One region of the Methylosinus sp. RM1 genome, then DNA from elsewhere that is predicted to be linked to it. Evidence: riboswitches for the same ligand, from Rfam matches in the RefSeq annotation. Region 1 holds a riboswitch; the other holds the start of a gene.
What was found. Region 1 has a riboswitch for cobalamin ahead of FMZ75_RS04415 (CbtB-domain containing protein). Riboswitches for the same ligand answer to the same signal wherever they lie in the genome.

Region 1 (7,975 bases):
ACGATCATCGAGGATCTGACTTTCTCAACGCCGCTGGCGTTCGAAAAAACGCCGCGCACTACCACCGCCATGCGTCACTGTCGAAAATTCGACGACAGTCGTTCAAAAACGAGAAGAGCGTTCTCCCGCGCGACGAGCCGGCGCGGGAGGCGTCCCCATGTCCTCGATGACCTTGTGACCGGCCGAGATTAGCGCAGCGTTTATGGCTGAAAAGGGGCATGTGGCGCTTTGCGCGCTCTGCGGAAAACTATCTCGACGACTGTTGCAACAAGGTCACAAGTTTTCGCGTTTCGCCACATGCCGGACGCCTCCACGACGCATCCGGCTACGCATTGCGACATAGAAACGACCCAGTCCACATTGCGCCTGCGCGGCCGCCGGCGCCGATCGCTGGCGCTCGCGGCGGGAGGGGCCTATATCGTTCGAGGAAGGTCCGCCTCGGAGGAAGGCGAGCGAAGCCGAAGGTCGCCCGATGCACGCCGTCTCGCCCGATTTTTCCGCCACGCTCGTTTCGGCGCGCGGCGATATGCGCGGTTCGGTGCGCGTCCCGCGCGAGACCGTCGGCTTTCGCCGCCTCTTCATCTTCCTCGGCCCGGGCTATCTCGTCGCCACCGGCTATATGGACCCCGGCAATTGGGCGACCGCCCTCGCCGGCGGCTCCAAATTCGGCACGGCTCTGCTCTTCGTCGCCGTCCTGTCCAGCTTGATGGCGATCGTGCTGCAATCGCTGACGGCGCGGCTCGGCCTCGCCACAGGGCTCGATCTCGCCAGCGCCTGCCGCCGCCGTTTTCCGCGCATGGCCTCGATGGGGCTCTGGCTCCTGGCCGAGGCGGGCATATTGGCGACCGATCTCGCCGAGGTCATCGGCACGGCGATCGGCTTGCAATTGCTGTTCGGCCTGCCGCTCGCTTTCGGCGTCGTCGTCACTCTGCTCGATACTTTCCTCGTGCTCGCCTTCGAGCGCCTAGGCTTTCGCAAGATCGAGCTTTTCGTCGTCGCCATGCTGGGGATCATCGCGCTCGCCTTCGGCGGCCAGCTGCTGCTGGCGCGGCCCGATCTCGGCGCGGTCGCCGCCGGCCTCGTCCCCACCCGGGCGCTGATCGAAAATCCCGAAATGCTCTATATCGGCCTCGGCATTCTCGGCGCGACTGTGATGCCGCACAATCTCTTCCTCCACTCTTATATCGTGCAGACGCGCGACGTCGGCTCCGGCCCGGCCGAACGGCGCGAAGCGATCGACTTCGCCATTTTCGACAGCTCGCTGGCGCTGCTCTTCGCGCTCGTCATCAATGGCTCGATTCTGATGCTGGCGGCGGCGGTGTTCCACGCCTCCGGCCATACCGAGGTCGCCGAGCTCGGCCAGGCCTATACGCTGATCGCCCCGCTGCTCGGCGCGCCGATCGCCGCCAAGCTCTTCGCCATCGCGCTCATCGCCTGCGGCCTCAACTCCACGGTGACGGCGACACTCGCCGGGCAGATCGTGATGGAGGGCTTCCTCGAGCTGCGCATGAGGCCGGCGCTGCGGCGCCTGATCACGCGGCTCATCGCCATCGTCCCGGCCGTCGCCGTCACGCTGATCGCCGGGGAAGCGGCGACCGGACGGCTGCTGGTGCTGAGCCAGGTGGTGCTGAGCTTCACTCTGCCTTTCGCCGTCGTGCCCCTGGTCTGGTTCACCGCCTCGCGCAAATTCATGGGCGAACTCACGGCGCCGCGGGCGACCACCGCCGTCGCGGCCGTCATCGCGCTGGCCATTATCGCGCTCAACGGCAAGCTCATCCTCGACGCGATCCTCGGCTGATCTTAACCCTCCCTTGACCATGCGGTCCGGCAAGGCGGCGTTTACCATGCGCGCGCCGGAACAATCCCTTTGCGCGCGACGTTCTTTCCCAGCCGAGGCGGCGCCGAGAGCCTCCTCGATCAAAGCAAGGAAAGAACGGCATGATTCGACATATGGTTTATGCAGCGGCTCTGATCGGCGCGCTGATGCTGCCCGGCGCAGCCTCCGCCCGCGGCCACCATCATCACGGCCATCACCATCACGGCCACCACCACCGCCACCATCATCATCATCACGGCCGCCATCATCATCACGGCCATCACGGCCATCACGCCGGGCGCCACGCCGGATGGGGCGGCGGTTATGGCGGGGGTTATTATGGACGGTCCTATTATGCGGGACCACGCTATTACGCGGGGCCGCGCGTCGCCCCCAACGCCTGCTGGCGCTGGTGGAACGGCCGCCGTCACTGGGTCTGCTGATCGCGGCTCGTCGATCGGCTCCCGGCGAGGCCTCGGCCGGCCGGGACGCCGCTCTCAGAACTCGACGCCCTTCTGCGCCTTCACCCCGGCCTGGAAATGATGCTTCACCAGCGTCATCTCGGTGACGAGATCGGCGATGGCGATCAGTTCGGGCTTGGCGTTTCGGCCGGTGACGACGACATGCAGATCGCCGCGCCGGGCCGTTAGCGCCTCGACCACCTCCGCCAGCGGCAGATGCTCATAGCGCAGCGCGATCGACAATTCGTCGAGCACTAGCAGTCTTATCGACGCATCGGCCATCATCTCCTTCGCGGCGTCCCAGGCGCGGCGGGCCGCAGCCTCGTCGCGGACGCGGTCCTGCGTCTCCCAGGTGAAGCCCTCGCCGAGCGTGCGCCAGCAGAGCAGCTCCTCCTCTGCGCCGAGCTTCTCGAGGATTCGCCGCTCGCCGGTGTCCCAGGCGCCCTTGCCGAATTGCACGACGCCCACCTTCAGCCCATGCCCCATCGCCCGCAGCGCGAGGCCGAAGGCCGCGGTCGACTTACCCTTGCCGGGGCCGGTGTGGACCATCAGCAGGCCCTTCTCGGCGATGCTCTTGCCGGCGACCTCGGCGTCCTGCACAGCCTTGCGCTTCTCCATCTTCTCGCGATGGCGGCGGGCGGCGTCTTCTTCCGCGACTTCCGACATGATCAGCGCCTCCTCGCCGTTTGACGGCTCCTTCTCTCCGTCATATGACTGTTCGCGACGGTCCTCCGCAAGGAGGCGAAGAGGGAATGCGGTAGGGGCTCGCTCCGATCCGCGGCTGCCCCCGCAACTGTGAGCGGCGAGCGCGAGCCCGTGAGGCCACTGGGTGAAAGCCCGGGAAGGCGGCGAGCGCAGCGACCCGCGAGCCAGGAGACCTGCCGTCCAGCGAAACCACGAATGCCGCCGGTGGGGCGGCGAGGAGCAGAACATGACCACGAAGACCCTTTCCGCCGCCGCGATTCTCTCCGCCAGCCGCCTCGAGATGCTGCGCGCCGCGCTCATCGTCTTCACGCTCGGCGCCGGGCTCGTCTATCTCGCCGGCTTCTCCTATGCGAGCGTCGCGCATAACGCCGCGCATGATTCGCGCCATTCGCTCGGCTTCCCCTGCCACTGACGCAGCGGTGATCCAGCGACTCCTCGCGGTCGGCCTTTTGGCCGGCCTTCTCGCGGGGCTCGCGGTCGCGGCCCTGCAGAATGTCACCACGACTCCGCTGATCCTCGCCGCCGAGGTCTATGAGACCGCGGCCGAGCAGGCCCATGCGGGAGGCGAGGCGCATCAGCACGAGCACGCCGCCGAGCCCACTTGGGAGCCCACACCGGGCCTCCAGCGCACCGCCGCGACCAGCGTCGCGACGAGCGTCACCGCGGTCGGCTACGCTTTCGTGCTGCTCGCGCTGATGCTGCTCTCCGGCGAGACGATCGAACCCAAGCGCGCCGCACTCTGGGGCGCCTGCGCCTTCGCCTCCACCGGCCTCGCCACCAGTCTCGGCCTCGCGCCGGAACTGCCGGGCAGCGCCGCCGGCGATCTCGCCGCGCGCCAATTCTGGTGGATCGGCACCGCGGCCGCGACCGGCGCCGGCCTTTTCGCCGTGCTGCGCGTCGAGCGTCCGCTCATCAAAGCACTGGGCGTCGCGCTCATTATCGCGCCGCATTTCATCGGCGCGCCGCAGCCGCCGGCGCCCGAGAGCACCGCGCCGGCCGAGCTGGCCGCGCGTTTCGCCGCCGCTTCTCTCGCCATTCACGCGATCACCTGGATTCTGGTCGGCGCGGCGGTCGGCTTCGTCTGGCGTCGTCTCCCGACAAAGGCGGGCGCGGAGGCGGCGGCGTGAGCAGCTTCGCCAAAATCCCCGCGACCATCGTCACCGGCTTTCTCGGCGCCGGCAAGACGACGCTGATTCGCCATATCCTCGAGACGGCGCGCGGACGCCGCCTCGCGCTCATCATCAACGAGTTCGGCGATGTCGGCGTGGACGGCGACGTTCTTCGCGCCTGCGGCGTGGAGAATTGCCCCGAGGAGAATATCGTCGAGCTGGCCAATGGATGCCTCTGCTGCACGGTCGCCGATGATTTCGCGCCGGCGATCGAGGCGCTGCTCGCGCATCCGAACCGGCCGGAGCACATCATCATCGAGACCTCCGGCCTCGCTCTGCCCAAGCCTCTGGTCAAAGCCTTCGAATGGCCGACGATCCGCCCGCATCTCACCGTCGACGGCGTCATCGCCGTGGTGGACGGCCCGGCGGTGGCGGCGGGCCGCTTCGCCGACGATCTCGACGCCATCGCGAAAGAGCGCGCCGAAACCCTCGCGATCGACCACGACAATCCGCTCGAGGAAGTCTTCGAGGATCAGCTTCTCTGCGCCGATCTCATCGTGCTCAACAAGACCGATCAGCTGAGCGCGGAAGAGGAAGCGCAAGTCACGGAGCAAATCCGCGCCACTGCGCCCCGCGCGGTAAAGCTGCTGCGCGCCAGCGAGGGCAGGCTCGATCCTGCCATTCTGCTCGGTCTCGGCGCGGCGGCGGAGGACGATCTCGCCAATCGCCCCTCTCATCATGATACGGAAGAGGACCACGATCACGACGATTTCGAGAGCTTCATCGTCGAGATCGCCGCCGCGCGCGACCCGGCCGAGCTGATCGAGCGCTTGGCTCGCGTCGCCGAGGCGCATGATGTTTTGCGCATGAAAGGCTTCGTCGAGATCGCCGGCAAGCCGATGCGCCTATTGGTGCAGGGCGTCGGCGCGCGCTTTCGTCATCAGTTCGACCGCCCCTGGCGCGCCGATGAGAATCGCGCGAGCCGCCTCGTCGTCATCGGCGAAAAGGGTCTCGATCGCGCGGGCGTGACGGCCATGCTGACGAGCTGAGGACGCGCCATGCATCTGCTCGCGCGCGATCTCCATGGCCTCGACGATAATGAGGCGGCGGTCGACCTCGGGCAGACTCCCGCCGAGATCGTCTTCCTCTCCTTCTCCGACGCCGAGCTTTCCCTCCTCGCCGAGCTGCATGAGCAGAACGCCGCGCTTCCCTCCTTGCGCTGCGCCTCGCTCGCCAGGCTGAAGCACCCCTATTCGGTCGATCTCTATATCGACAAGGTCGCGCGTCATGCGCGGCTCGTGGTCGTCCGCCTGCTCGGCGGCAAGGATTATTGGGCCTATGGCGTCGACGAGCTCGCGACCGCAGCGAAAATGCGCGGCTTCGCGCTGGCGATCGTTCCGGGCGACATGCACAGCGATGAAAGACTGGAGCGCGCCTCCACGCTTTCTTCCGACGCGCTCACGCGCATCTGGTCCTTCTTCCGCGACGGCGGCCCGGACAATCTACGTTCCTTCCTCGGCTACGCCGCGACTCTCGCAGGAACGCCCACGCCCTGGAGCGAGAGCGCGCCCGCGCCGCTCGCCGGCCGCTGCGAACAAGCCTGCCGCACCGCCCTCGGCGCCAACCCTCCCCCTCATGCTGAGGAGGCGGCGCAGCCGCCGTCTCGAAGCACGAAGAGGACGGCTCTCCCGTCCATCGAGACGCCCGCTGCGCGGGCTCCTCAGGATGAGGGAGCCTCCGGCCAATCGAGCGGCGCACAGGCGGCGTCGGCGCCGCGCGCGCTCGTCACCTTCTATCGCTCCGCCTGGCTCGCCGGCGATTTCGCACCGATCGTCGCGCTCGCCGATACGCTGCATGACCGCGGCTTCTGCGTCGAAGCCTATTTCGTCGCCAGCCTCAAGGACGCCGCCTGCGAGACGCTGCTCGCGCAGACGATCGCAGAATTCCGTCCCGATGTGATTCTCAACGCCACCGCCTTCTCCGCGCGCACGGAAGGCGGCTCGGTGCTCGATCGCGCCGACGCGCCTGTTCTCCAAATCGCGCTCGCCACTTCGACGCGCGAAGCCTGGGAGAACTCCAAGCGCGGCGCCAATGGCGCCGATCTCGCGATGAATGTCGTGCTGCCCGAGGTGGACGGCCGCATCTTCGCCGGCGCCGTCTCCTTCAAGGCGCAAACGCGCGAACGCGCAGCGAGCGAATTCGCGGAAATCCGCCATTCGCCCGAGCCGTCGCGCATAGATCACGTCGCGGCGCTCGCCCAAAATTGGGCGCGCCTGCGCCGCCTCGGGCATAGCGAGAAAAATCTCGCGCTGGTGCTCTCCGATTATCCGGCCCGACGGGGACGCGGCGGCTATGCGATCGGCCTCGACACGCCGCAAAGCGTGATCGCCATTTGCGATCTGCTGCGCGACGCCGGTTACGAAATCGGATCTCTCGATCATGACGGCGGAGAGACGACAGCTCCCGATCTCGTCATGCGCGCGCTCGAGGAAGCCGGGCATTGCGCCGAGCTGCCGCTCGCCAAATATCATCGCCTCTTCGCCACGCTGCCGGACGACTTCACGCGGCAAGTCCTCGCCGCCTGGGGCGCGCCAGAAGAAGATCCGGCGCTCGTGAACGGCGCCTTTCGCTTTTCCTGCATAGAGACCGGCAAGCTCGTCGTCGCATTGCAGCCGGATCGCGGAAGCAGAGCCGAACGTCGCGAGACCTATCACGACGCCGAGCTCGCGCCGCGCCATGCCTATATCGCTTTCTATCTGTGGCTCCGCCACACTCGACGCATAGACGCGCTGATTCATCTCGGCACGCATGGCACGCTGGAATGGCTGCCCGGCAAATCGGCGATGCTCGGCCCGTCTTGCGCGCCGCAGCTTCTGCTCGGCGCCACGCCGCTCGTCTATCCTTTCATCGTCAATGATCCGGGCGAGGCGGCGCAAGCCAAGCGCCGCGCCGGCGCGGTGACGGTCGGCCATATGACGCCGTCGCTAGTCGAAGCGGGACTCGCCGCCGAGGCGGAGGAGATAGAGAGCCTGCTCGACGAATATGCGAGCGCCGCGACTCTCGATCCGCGCCGCGCCGAGCTGGTGGCGGAAACGATTCTCGACGTCGCCGAACGCAGCGGCCTCGCGCAGGACTGCGGCGTCACGCGCGACACGGATCGCGCGGAGGCATTGGCGCGGCTCGACGCCTGGCTCTGCGATGTGAAGGAAATGCGCATCGGCGACGGGCTGCACATATTCGGCGATGGCCCTTGCGGCGCGGCCGAAGCGAGCGGCTTGCTGCGCGCGCTCGCAGGCCGTTTCGTCGAGCCCGGCCCGGCCGGCGCCCCCTCGCGCGGACGCGCCGATGTTCTGCCCACAGGCCGCAATCTCTTCTGCATCGATCCGCGCCATGTTCCGACGCGCACCGCGCATGATATCGGCGCCCGCGCGGCGCGCGAGGTGATGATGCGTCATGCGCAAGAGCATGGCGAATGGCCGCGCAATATCGTGCTCGATCTCTGGGGCAGCGCGACCATCCGCACCGGCGGCGAGGATTTCGCGCAAGCGCTGGCGCTGATGGGCGTCACGCCGCTCTGGGACAACGCCAGCGCGCGCGTATGCGGCTTCGAGATATTGCCGCTCGCGAGCCGCGATTTTCCGCGCGTCGACGTCACGCTGCATATATCGGGGCTCTTTCGCGATATGTTCCCCGGCCTCATCGCGCTCTACCATGACGCTGTCGCAGCTGTGGCGGCGCTCGATGAAGAGGACGAGTCCAATCCGCTCGCCGCCGCCCGCCGCGCCGGCCGAGCGCTCGAGCGCGTCTTCGGCGCCGCGCAGGGAAGCTATGGCCTCGGCCTGTCGGAGGCCATCGCCCGCGGCGACACGCGCGACGAATTGGGC
Region 2 (7,975 bases), on a different contig from region 1:
AATTGGCCTTGAAATTCTGCAACCGGCGGCGGTCGATCGGCCGCAGGTGAAACAGCCCGCCGCCCGGAATTTCCGGCGCGAGCTTCATCGTCGGGGCAGGGATGCTGGTCTCGTTCATCGGTCAGACCTCGCGCGTCTCGAAATCGATGCGCGGATCGATCCATGTGTAGGTGAGGTCGGAGAGGAGATTCACCACGAGGCCGAGCAGAGCGAAAATATAGAGATTGGCGAACACCACCGGATAATCGCGATTGACGATGGATTCGTAGGAGAGATAGCCGAGCCCGTCGAGCGAGAAGATGGTCTCGATCAGCACCGAGCCGGTGAGGAAGGCGTGCACGAAGGCGCCCGGAAAGCCGGAGACGACGATGAGCATGGCGTTGCGGAACACATGGCCATAGAGCACGCGATTTTCGGTGAGGCCCTTCATGCGCGCCGTCTGCACATATTGCTTACGGATCTCGTCGAGGAAGGAGTTCTTGGTCAGAAACGTCTGCGTCGCGAAGGCGCCGAGCGTCATGGCGAGCACGGGCAGGCAGATGTGCCACAGATAATCGCCGACCTTGCCGATGAGCGACAGCTCCGAGAAATTCTCCGAGACGAGGCCGCGTAACGGGAATATCTGCCAAAATGAGCCGCCCGCGAAGAGCACGATGAGCAGCATGGCGAAGAGGAAGCTCGGAATCGCATAGCCGATGATGACGAGATTGGAGGTCCAGGCGTCGAAGCGCTCGCCGTCGCGCACCGCCTTGGCGATGCCGAGCGGAATGGAGACGGAATAGGAGATGAGCGTCATCCATAAGCCGAGCGACATTGAAACGGGCAGCTTCTCGCCGATGAGCTTCAGCACGCTCTCGTCACGGAAATAGCTACGGCCGAAGTCGAAGACGGCGTAATTCTTCACCATCAGCAGGAAGCGTTCCCAGGCCGGCTTGTCGAAGCCGAACTGCTTTTCCAGCTCGGCGATGAATTTGGGATCGAGCCCCTGCGCGCCGCGATATTTGGAGGCGCCTTCCGCGCCGGCGCCCGGCGTCGCCGCGCCGCCGCGGCCGACATCGCCGCCGCCGCCGGAAAAGCGCGAGGTCGCGCCCATGTCATAGCCCTGCAGCTGCGCGATGACGCGCTCGACAGGGCCGCCCGGCGCGAATTGCACAATGGCGAAGGAGATGAGCATGATGCCGAGGATCGTCGGGATCATCAGCAAAAGGCGTCGCAGAATATAGGCGGCCATATTCGTTCAACGCCCCGTGTAGTTGATCTTGCGCGCTTTGGCGTCGTCCCACCACCATGTCGCGGCTATGCCCGGGTCGAAGCGTGGGTAGCGCTCCGGGCGGCCGAACACATCCCAATGGGCGATCCAATGCGTCGGCTTGTAATAATGCGGAATCCAATAATAGCCCGCGATCAGCACACGATCGAGAGCGCGGCAGATTGCGACGAGCTCGGCGCGCGAGTTTGCGAGCAGCGCCTTTTCGATGAGGGCGTCGACGACCGGATCGGCGACGCCGATCACATTGCGCTCGCCTTTGGTTCCCGCCGCTCGGGAGCCGAACATGACGCGCAGTTCCTCGCCCGGCGAATAGCCCATGCGCGGGCGCTCCATGATGATGTCGTAGTCGAAATCGTCGAGCCGCGCCTTGTATTGCGCGGAGTCGACGATCCGGATGCGCGCATTGACGCCGATAAGCTTCAGATTTTTGACGAAGGGCTGAGTGAGACGTTCGAAGAAGCTCGAATTATAGAGAAATTCGACTTCGATCGGTTTGCCGCTCGGCAGGCGCGTCACGCCGTCCCTGCGCGTGCACCCGGCCTCGGTCAGCAGATCGATGGCCTTGCGAAGCAGATTGCGGTCTTGACCAGATCCATCGGAGACGGGCGGCTGGAAGGGCGCATCGAAGACTTCTTTCGGCAACTGATCGCGAAACGGCTCCAGCAACGCGAGCTCGGCGGGCGTCGGCGGACCTACCGCCTCGAGGTCCGAATTCTCGAAATAGGAGCTCGTCCGCTTGTAGGAATCATACATAAGGTTGTGATTGGTCCACTCGAAGTCGAAAGCGTAGCCGAGCGCCTTGCGCACGCGCGGATCGGAAAAAACCGGCCGGCGAATGTTCAAAAACCAGCCTTGAGAGTTGGAATTGTTGTAGTCGGGGATTTCCTCGCGCTTGACGCGCCCCTCGCGAAAGGCGGGGAAGTCGTAGCCTGTCGCCCAAATCGCGGAAGTGAACTCCTCGTGCGCGGTGAAGGAGCCGGCTTTGAACGCCTCGAAGGCGACGTTGCGATCAGCGTAATAGTCGAAGCGGATCACGTCGAAATTGGCTTGGCCGACATTGACCGGCAAGTCTTTCGCCCAATAGTCCGGCACGCGCTCGAAGGATATGAAACGGCCCGGGTTGAAGGGCCCGACCTTATAGGCCGAAGAGCCGAGAGGCGGCTCCATCGTCGTCTCGTTGAACTTGTGTTTCGTATAAAATGCTTTGGAGAAAATCGGCTGACTGGCGACCACGATCGGCAGGTCGCGCGTGCGACTCGGCGCGAGCTTCACGACGAGAATGTCGTCTGCGATCGCCGTCGCGCTCACGAGGTCGCGCAGCGATTGCGAGATCGACGGATGGCCCTCATTCTTCAAAATATCGAGAGAGAAGGCGACGTCATGGGCAGTGAGCGGCGAGCCGTCATGAAAGCGCGCTTCTCTGCGTAGCATAAAAGTGTAGGTGAGCTTATCGGCGGAAATGCGGACCTGCTTGGCGACGAGGCCGTAGAGCGCGTCGCGCTCGTCGAGGCTGCCTGCCATCAATGTATCGTAGACGAGTCCGATGCCCGCAGCCGGATTGCCGCGCAAAATATAGGGGTTGAGCGAATCGTAGCTGCTCGTCTCGGGCGGCGGCGGCTCCATCACCAGCGTTCCGCCCTTGGGCGCATTGGGGTTCACATAGGCGAAATGCGGAAAATCGGCGGGCTCGGCGAGCTCGCCGAAAATGGAGAGCCCATGGCTCTCGGTCTCGCCCGGGGCTGCTTCGGCGAGGGCGGGGCGCATAGCCCATCCCGGCAGGGCCAGCCCCGCGAGGCTCGAGATGGCGGCGAGCGCCCGGCGGCGCGTCACGGGAAGAAAATTGCGTGTTTCAGCCAAGGTGATCTCGCTTTCGGGGCGTCATGACTGGCGCGAGCGCGGCAGCTTACGCGAATCCCGCGATTATGTCGGATTTTCAGGATGAAGCCATATGAGATTGCGGTCGCCTCCCATATGACGCGCGAGCCGGGGCAGCGGTTCCGCCTTCCGCGGGAGAGCGCCGGATAGGCCCGGAAAGCGCCGCTTTTCGGGCAGCGGAACCGCGGGCGGGCCTCTCCCCGAGCGATTTGCGGAAGCTAAATGTTGTGTCCGCTGGCCAAGGCGCCGTATTCGATGGCCCCTTTCGTATCGCGTCGGGAGCGCAGCCGAGATGACCAGAGAGCCCCGCCCGTTCCGCCATCAGGCCTTCATCGACGGCGCCTTCGTCGCCGCTGACAATGGCGCGACCTTCGCCGTTCGCGATCCGGCTACGGGCGCGGTATTGGCCGAGGTCCCGGACCTGGGCGCGGCCGAGACGCGCCGCGCGATCGAGGCCGCCGAGCGCGCTTTGCCCGGCTGGCGCGGCAAGCTCGCCAAGGAGCGGGCGCAAATATTGCGACGCCTGCATGATCTGCTGCTCGCCGATCAGGAGCGCCTCGCGCAGATCATCACCGCAGAGCAGGGCAAGCCGATCGCCGAGGCGCGCGGCGAGATCGCCTATGCCGCGGCCTATTTCGACTGGTTCGCGGAGGAGGGTCGCCGCGTCTATGGCGACGTAATTCCGCAGCAGGCGCGCGAGAAGCGCATTCTCGTGTTCAAGCAGGCGATCGGCGTCACCGCCGCGATCACGCCCTGGAACTTCCCTTCCGCCATGATCGCGCGCAAGGCCGGCGCGGCGCTCGCCGCCGGCTGCACGATGGTGGTGAAGCCGGCCGAGCTGACGCCGCTCTCGGCCATAGCGCTCGCCGAGATCGCCCAGCGCGCCGGCGTGCCGGACGGCGTGCTCAATGTGGTGACGACCAACGACCCCGCCAGCGTCGGCGTGGAGCTGACCTCCAATCCGACGGTGCGCAAGATCAGCTTCACCGGCTCGACCGAAGTGGGGAAAATTCTTCTGCGTCAGGCAGCGGAGAATGTGCAGAAATGCTCGATGGAGCTGGGCGGCAACGCGCCTTTCATCGTCTTCGCCGACGCCGATGTCGATCTCGCGGTGAAGGGCGCGCTGGCGACCAAATATCGCAACAGCGGCCAGACCTGCGTCTGCGCCAATCGCTTCCTCGTGCATAGGGATGTCGCCGAGGCCTTCGGCGCCAAGCTCGCCGAGGCTGCCTCCAGGCTGAAGGTCGGGCGCGGCGTCGAGCCCGGCGTCGTCGTCGGCCCGCTGATCGAGGAGGCGGCGGTGGAGAAGGTCGAGCGTCTCGTCGCCGACGCCCGCGCGCGCGGCGCGAAAGTGCTGACCGGCGGCGGACGCCATGAGCTCGGCGGCAATTTCTATGCGCCGACCGTGCTCTTCGATACGCGGCCGGACATGCAGATCTTCGCGGAGGAGATTTTCGGCCCCGTCGCCGCGATCACCACTTTCGAGGATGAAGCGGAGGCGATCCGCCTCGCCAATTCGACGCATTATGGCCTCGCCGCTTATTTCTACAGCCGCGACATAGCGCGCGTGTTCCGCGTCGCAGAGCAGCTCGAGTTCGGCATGGTCGGCGTCAATGAGTCGCTCATGTCGAGCGAGGCGGCGCCTTTCGGCGGCGTGAAGCAGTCGGGCATGGGACGCGAGGGCTCCAAATACGGCATAGAGAGCTATCTCGAGATCAAATATGTCTGTCTCGGCAATATGTGAGGCGCTCAGCCCGCGCGATTCGGCGTGCCCAGCACGTGCACGTCGGGCGCGATCATCACATTGTCGAAACGCTGCGTGAACATCGGCGCCGCGAAGAAGGCGACGGCGCGCAGCGTTTCCTCGCCCGTGTTGACGAGATCATGCCGTAGCGGCGTAGGAATGACGAAGACGTCGCCTGGCCGCACATGATGGGTGACGCCGCCCTCGGCGCGCAATTCGCCGGAGCCGCCGAGAATATATTGCGTCTCCTCGGTGGCGTCCGTGTGCCAGCCGAGCCGTCCGCCGGGCTCGATCTCATAGACGATGGTCGAGGATTGCGTCGCGCCATGCTCGCCGCAGGAGGCGAAGGCGCCGGCCCAACGCACGCTCGGATCGTCCACGCCGCCGACTTTGGCGCGCGGCAGGTCATTGGTGGCGACGAGGTGAATGGCGCTCATTGATCTTCTCCGAAATTCTAATCGAATTTTCCATTGGGCGAGAGACCCGGGACGAGACCCGCCGCCGCAGTCCCAACGCGCCGCGCGCGGCTTCGTTCCGAACATGCGAGCGGGCGCTTGACACGGCGGCGCGGCGCGGCTCTATTGAAAGGGATGGTTCCCTCTCGAGGGATCAAAAGGGAATGCGGTGAACGCCGGCGACGGCGCGAAGCCGCGGCTGCCCCCGCAACTGTGAGCGGCGAGCCGAGGATCAAACGAGCCACTGGAGCCATGCGCTCCGGGAAGGCGATCCGAAGGCGCTGACCCGCGAGCCAGGAGACCTGCCATCAGTCGTGGTCACGCGCGATAGCGTCGGGCGGGGTGCACCGAGGCGGCCGAGACCCTTTTCGCTTTGCGCGAGAGGGTCGCGACCTTTCGCAGTGACGGCCCACGTCTGCTGCGAGTCGCTCAGCAATGTCTTCCCTGTCCCATCGGGCCGCCCTCGCGGGCGCCGCTTCTCGTTTTGCGCTTTTTTCCGCCGTGCTTCTCCTTCCCGCTCGCGCCGCGGGACAGGAGGCGCTTCCCGCCGTCGAAATCGGCGCGGCGACCATCGTCTCCGCCGATCGCGTCGAAGAGCGCGTCGACAAATCCTCCTCCGCCGTCACCGTGATCCCTTCCGCGCAGATCGAGAAGCGCGGCGCGAGCGGCCTCACCGAGGCGCTGCGCGGCGCGCCGGGCCTCGATCTCTATGAGACCGGCGGCCCCGGCGCGCAGACCTCCGTGTTTCTACGCGGTGCGACGCCCGGTCAGACGCTCGTCCTCGTCGATGGCGTGCGCATCGGCGATCCGTCCTCGACCGACGGCTCCGTCGATCTCGGCGGCCTCGTCGCCACGGACATAGAGCGCGTGGAGGTGCTGCGCGGCCCGCAGTCGGCGCTCTATGGCTCCGACGCGATGGGCGGCGTCATTCACATCGTCACGCGCAAAGGCGAGGGGCGGCCGCGCGCGTCTCTCTCCCTGGAAGGCGGCTCCTATGGAACCGGACATTTGCGCGCGCGCGTCTCGGGAAGCGAGGGTCGCTTGTGGTACGCATTCGCGATCGATGCGCTGACGATCGACGGTCATCCGCGCTATGGCTATCGCATCGCGCGGCCGCTGACGATCGGCGACGGCAAGACGCCTCTGCCGCCTCTGCCGCCCAATGATCCGACCAGAAAAGGCGGCGCCAGCGCGCGCCTCGGCTATCGCGTGAATGAGGATGTCGCGGTCGAGGCCGGCTTCTTCGGCTATGACAGCGCCATCCGCTTCGACAATCCCTATTCCTTCTCGGCGATCGACGTCTATGATCCGCAGAACCATCAGCACGCGACATTCGCGCAAGGGTATGCGCGCGTCGACGCCGACATGTTCGACCGCGCATTGCACAATCGCTTCACTCTGTTCGGCAATGTGACGAACCGCGACGTCTGGCAGGCGCGCTCCTGCTATGATGCGAGCTACGACGCCTATAATTGCCGGCGCGGCTATCGTGGAACGCGGCGCGGCTTCGAATATCAGGGCGATCTGACTCTCGGCGGCTTCGGCCTGCTGACTTTCGGCGCGCGCAATGAGACGGAGTCGGTCCGCACGTCGCAGGACCCGGTTCCGCCGACCACATTCACGCCGATCGACGCGGTGCAGACGACGCATTCCGGCTTCGCGCAGCATAAGCTCACAATGTTCGATCGCGTCGATCTCTCCTATGGCGGACGTATCGACGCTGTCGATCAGAACCGCACATTCGCGACATGGCGCGCGACCGCCGCTTATCGTCTCGAGGAGACAGGAACCAAATTGCGCGGCAGCGCCGGCACGGGCGCGCGCGTCGCCTCGCTCTATCAGCGCTTCAGCCAATATGGCGATCCGGCTCTCGCGCCGGAGACGAGCGTCGGATATGACGTCGGCGTCGATCAATCCTTGTTCGGCGAGCGTCTCTACGCGTCTCTGTCGCTGTTCGAAAACCGCTTTCGCGACCTCATCGAATTCGGCCGCGCGCCGAGCTGCAGCGCAACGCAGGCCTTCGGCTGCTATTACAATGTCGGCCGCGCGCGCACGAAAGGCGTCGAATTTTCCGGCGAGGCGATCGTCGTTCCCGGCGAATGGCGCTTGCGCGCGAGCTACACGCATCTCGCCGCGGAAAATCTGACGACGCATCGCAGCCTGTTCCGGCGGCCGCGCGACAAGGCGACGGGCTCCCTCATCTACACGGGAATTGCAGGGCTGGAGCTCGAGGCGCGCCTCGCCTTCGTCGGGCCGAACCCCGATTACGACTATATTTTCTCGCAGCGCGTGACGCTCGCGCCTTACGCAAAGCTCGATCTCTTCGCCGATTACAAGATCGACGAGCGCATGTCTGTGTTCGCGCGGATCGAGAACGTCAACGATGCGCGCTATGAGGAAGTCTACAACTACGGAACGGCGGGCCGCTCCCTCTATTGCGGCGTGAAATTCAGCTGGTGACGCGGTTTCAGGGAGAATGAACCGATGACGGATGCGACGCCGCAACGGCGCATGGAGTCGGATGGAACGCCGGTCGATGTCTTCGCTTTGCCGACCGACGCGCAGAGCCTGGAAGCGCTCTTGCGCGATCTCTTCGAAAATCATTGGCGCGAGATCGTGTTCGGGCCGATC

Region 2: linked by a shared signal. The riboswitch ahead of FMZ75_RS15280 (TonB-dependent siderophore receptor) and the one ahead of FMZ75_RS04415 (CbtB-domain containing protein) in region 1 are both predicted to bind cobalamin.

The regions. Positions count from the first base shown of each region.
Region 1 is NZ_WOVC01000005.1:8,950-16,924, forward strand. It holds gene FMZ75_RS04395 (tetratricopeptide repeat protein) at 1-8, opposite strand, end outside; gene FMZ75_RS04400 (Nramp family divalent metal transporter) at 473-1,798, shown strand; gene FMZ75_RS21290 (hypothetical protein) at 1,939-2,259, shown strand; gene cobO (cob(I)yrinic acid a,c-diamide adenosyltransferase) at 2,314-2,943, opposite strand; cobalamin riboswitch at 2,985-3,178, shown strand; gene FMZ75_RS04415 (CbtB-domain containing protein) at 3,209-3,394, shown strand; gene FMZ75_RS04420 (CbtA family protein) at 3,402-4,109, shown strand; gene cobW (cobalamin biosynthesis protein CobW) at 4,106-5,140, shown strand; gene cobN (cobaltochelatase subunit CobN) at 5,150-7,975, shown strand, end outside.
Region 2 is NZ_WOVC01000024.1:10,012-17,986, reverse strand. It holds gene FMZ75_RS15305 (ABC transporter permease) at 1-88, opposite strand, end outside; gene FMZ75_RS15300 (microcin C ABC transporter permease YejB) at 122-1,231, opposite strand; gene FMZ75_RS15295 (extracellular solute-binding protein) at 1,238-3,127, opposite strand; gene FMZ75_RS15290 (NAD-dependent succinate-semialdehyde dehydrogenase) at 3,438-4,889, shown strand; gene FMZ75_RS15285 (cupin domain-containing protein) at 4,895-5,326, opposite strand; cobalamin riboswitch at 5,464-5,669, shown strand; gene FMZ75_RS15280 (TonB-dependent siderophore receptor) at 5,780-7,804, shown strand; gene FMZ75_RS15275 (hypothetical protein) at 7,829-7,975, shown strand, end outside.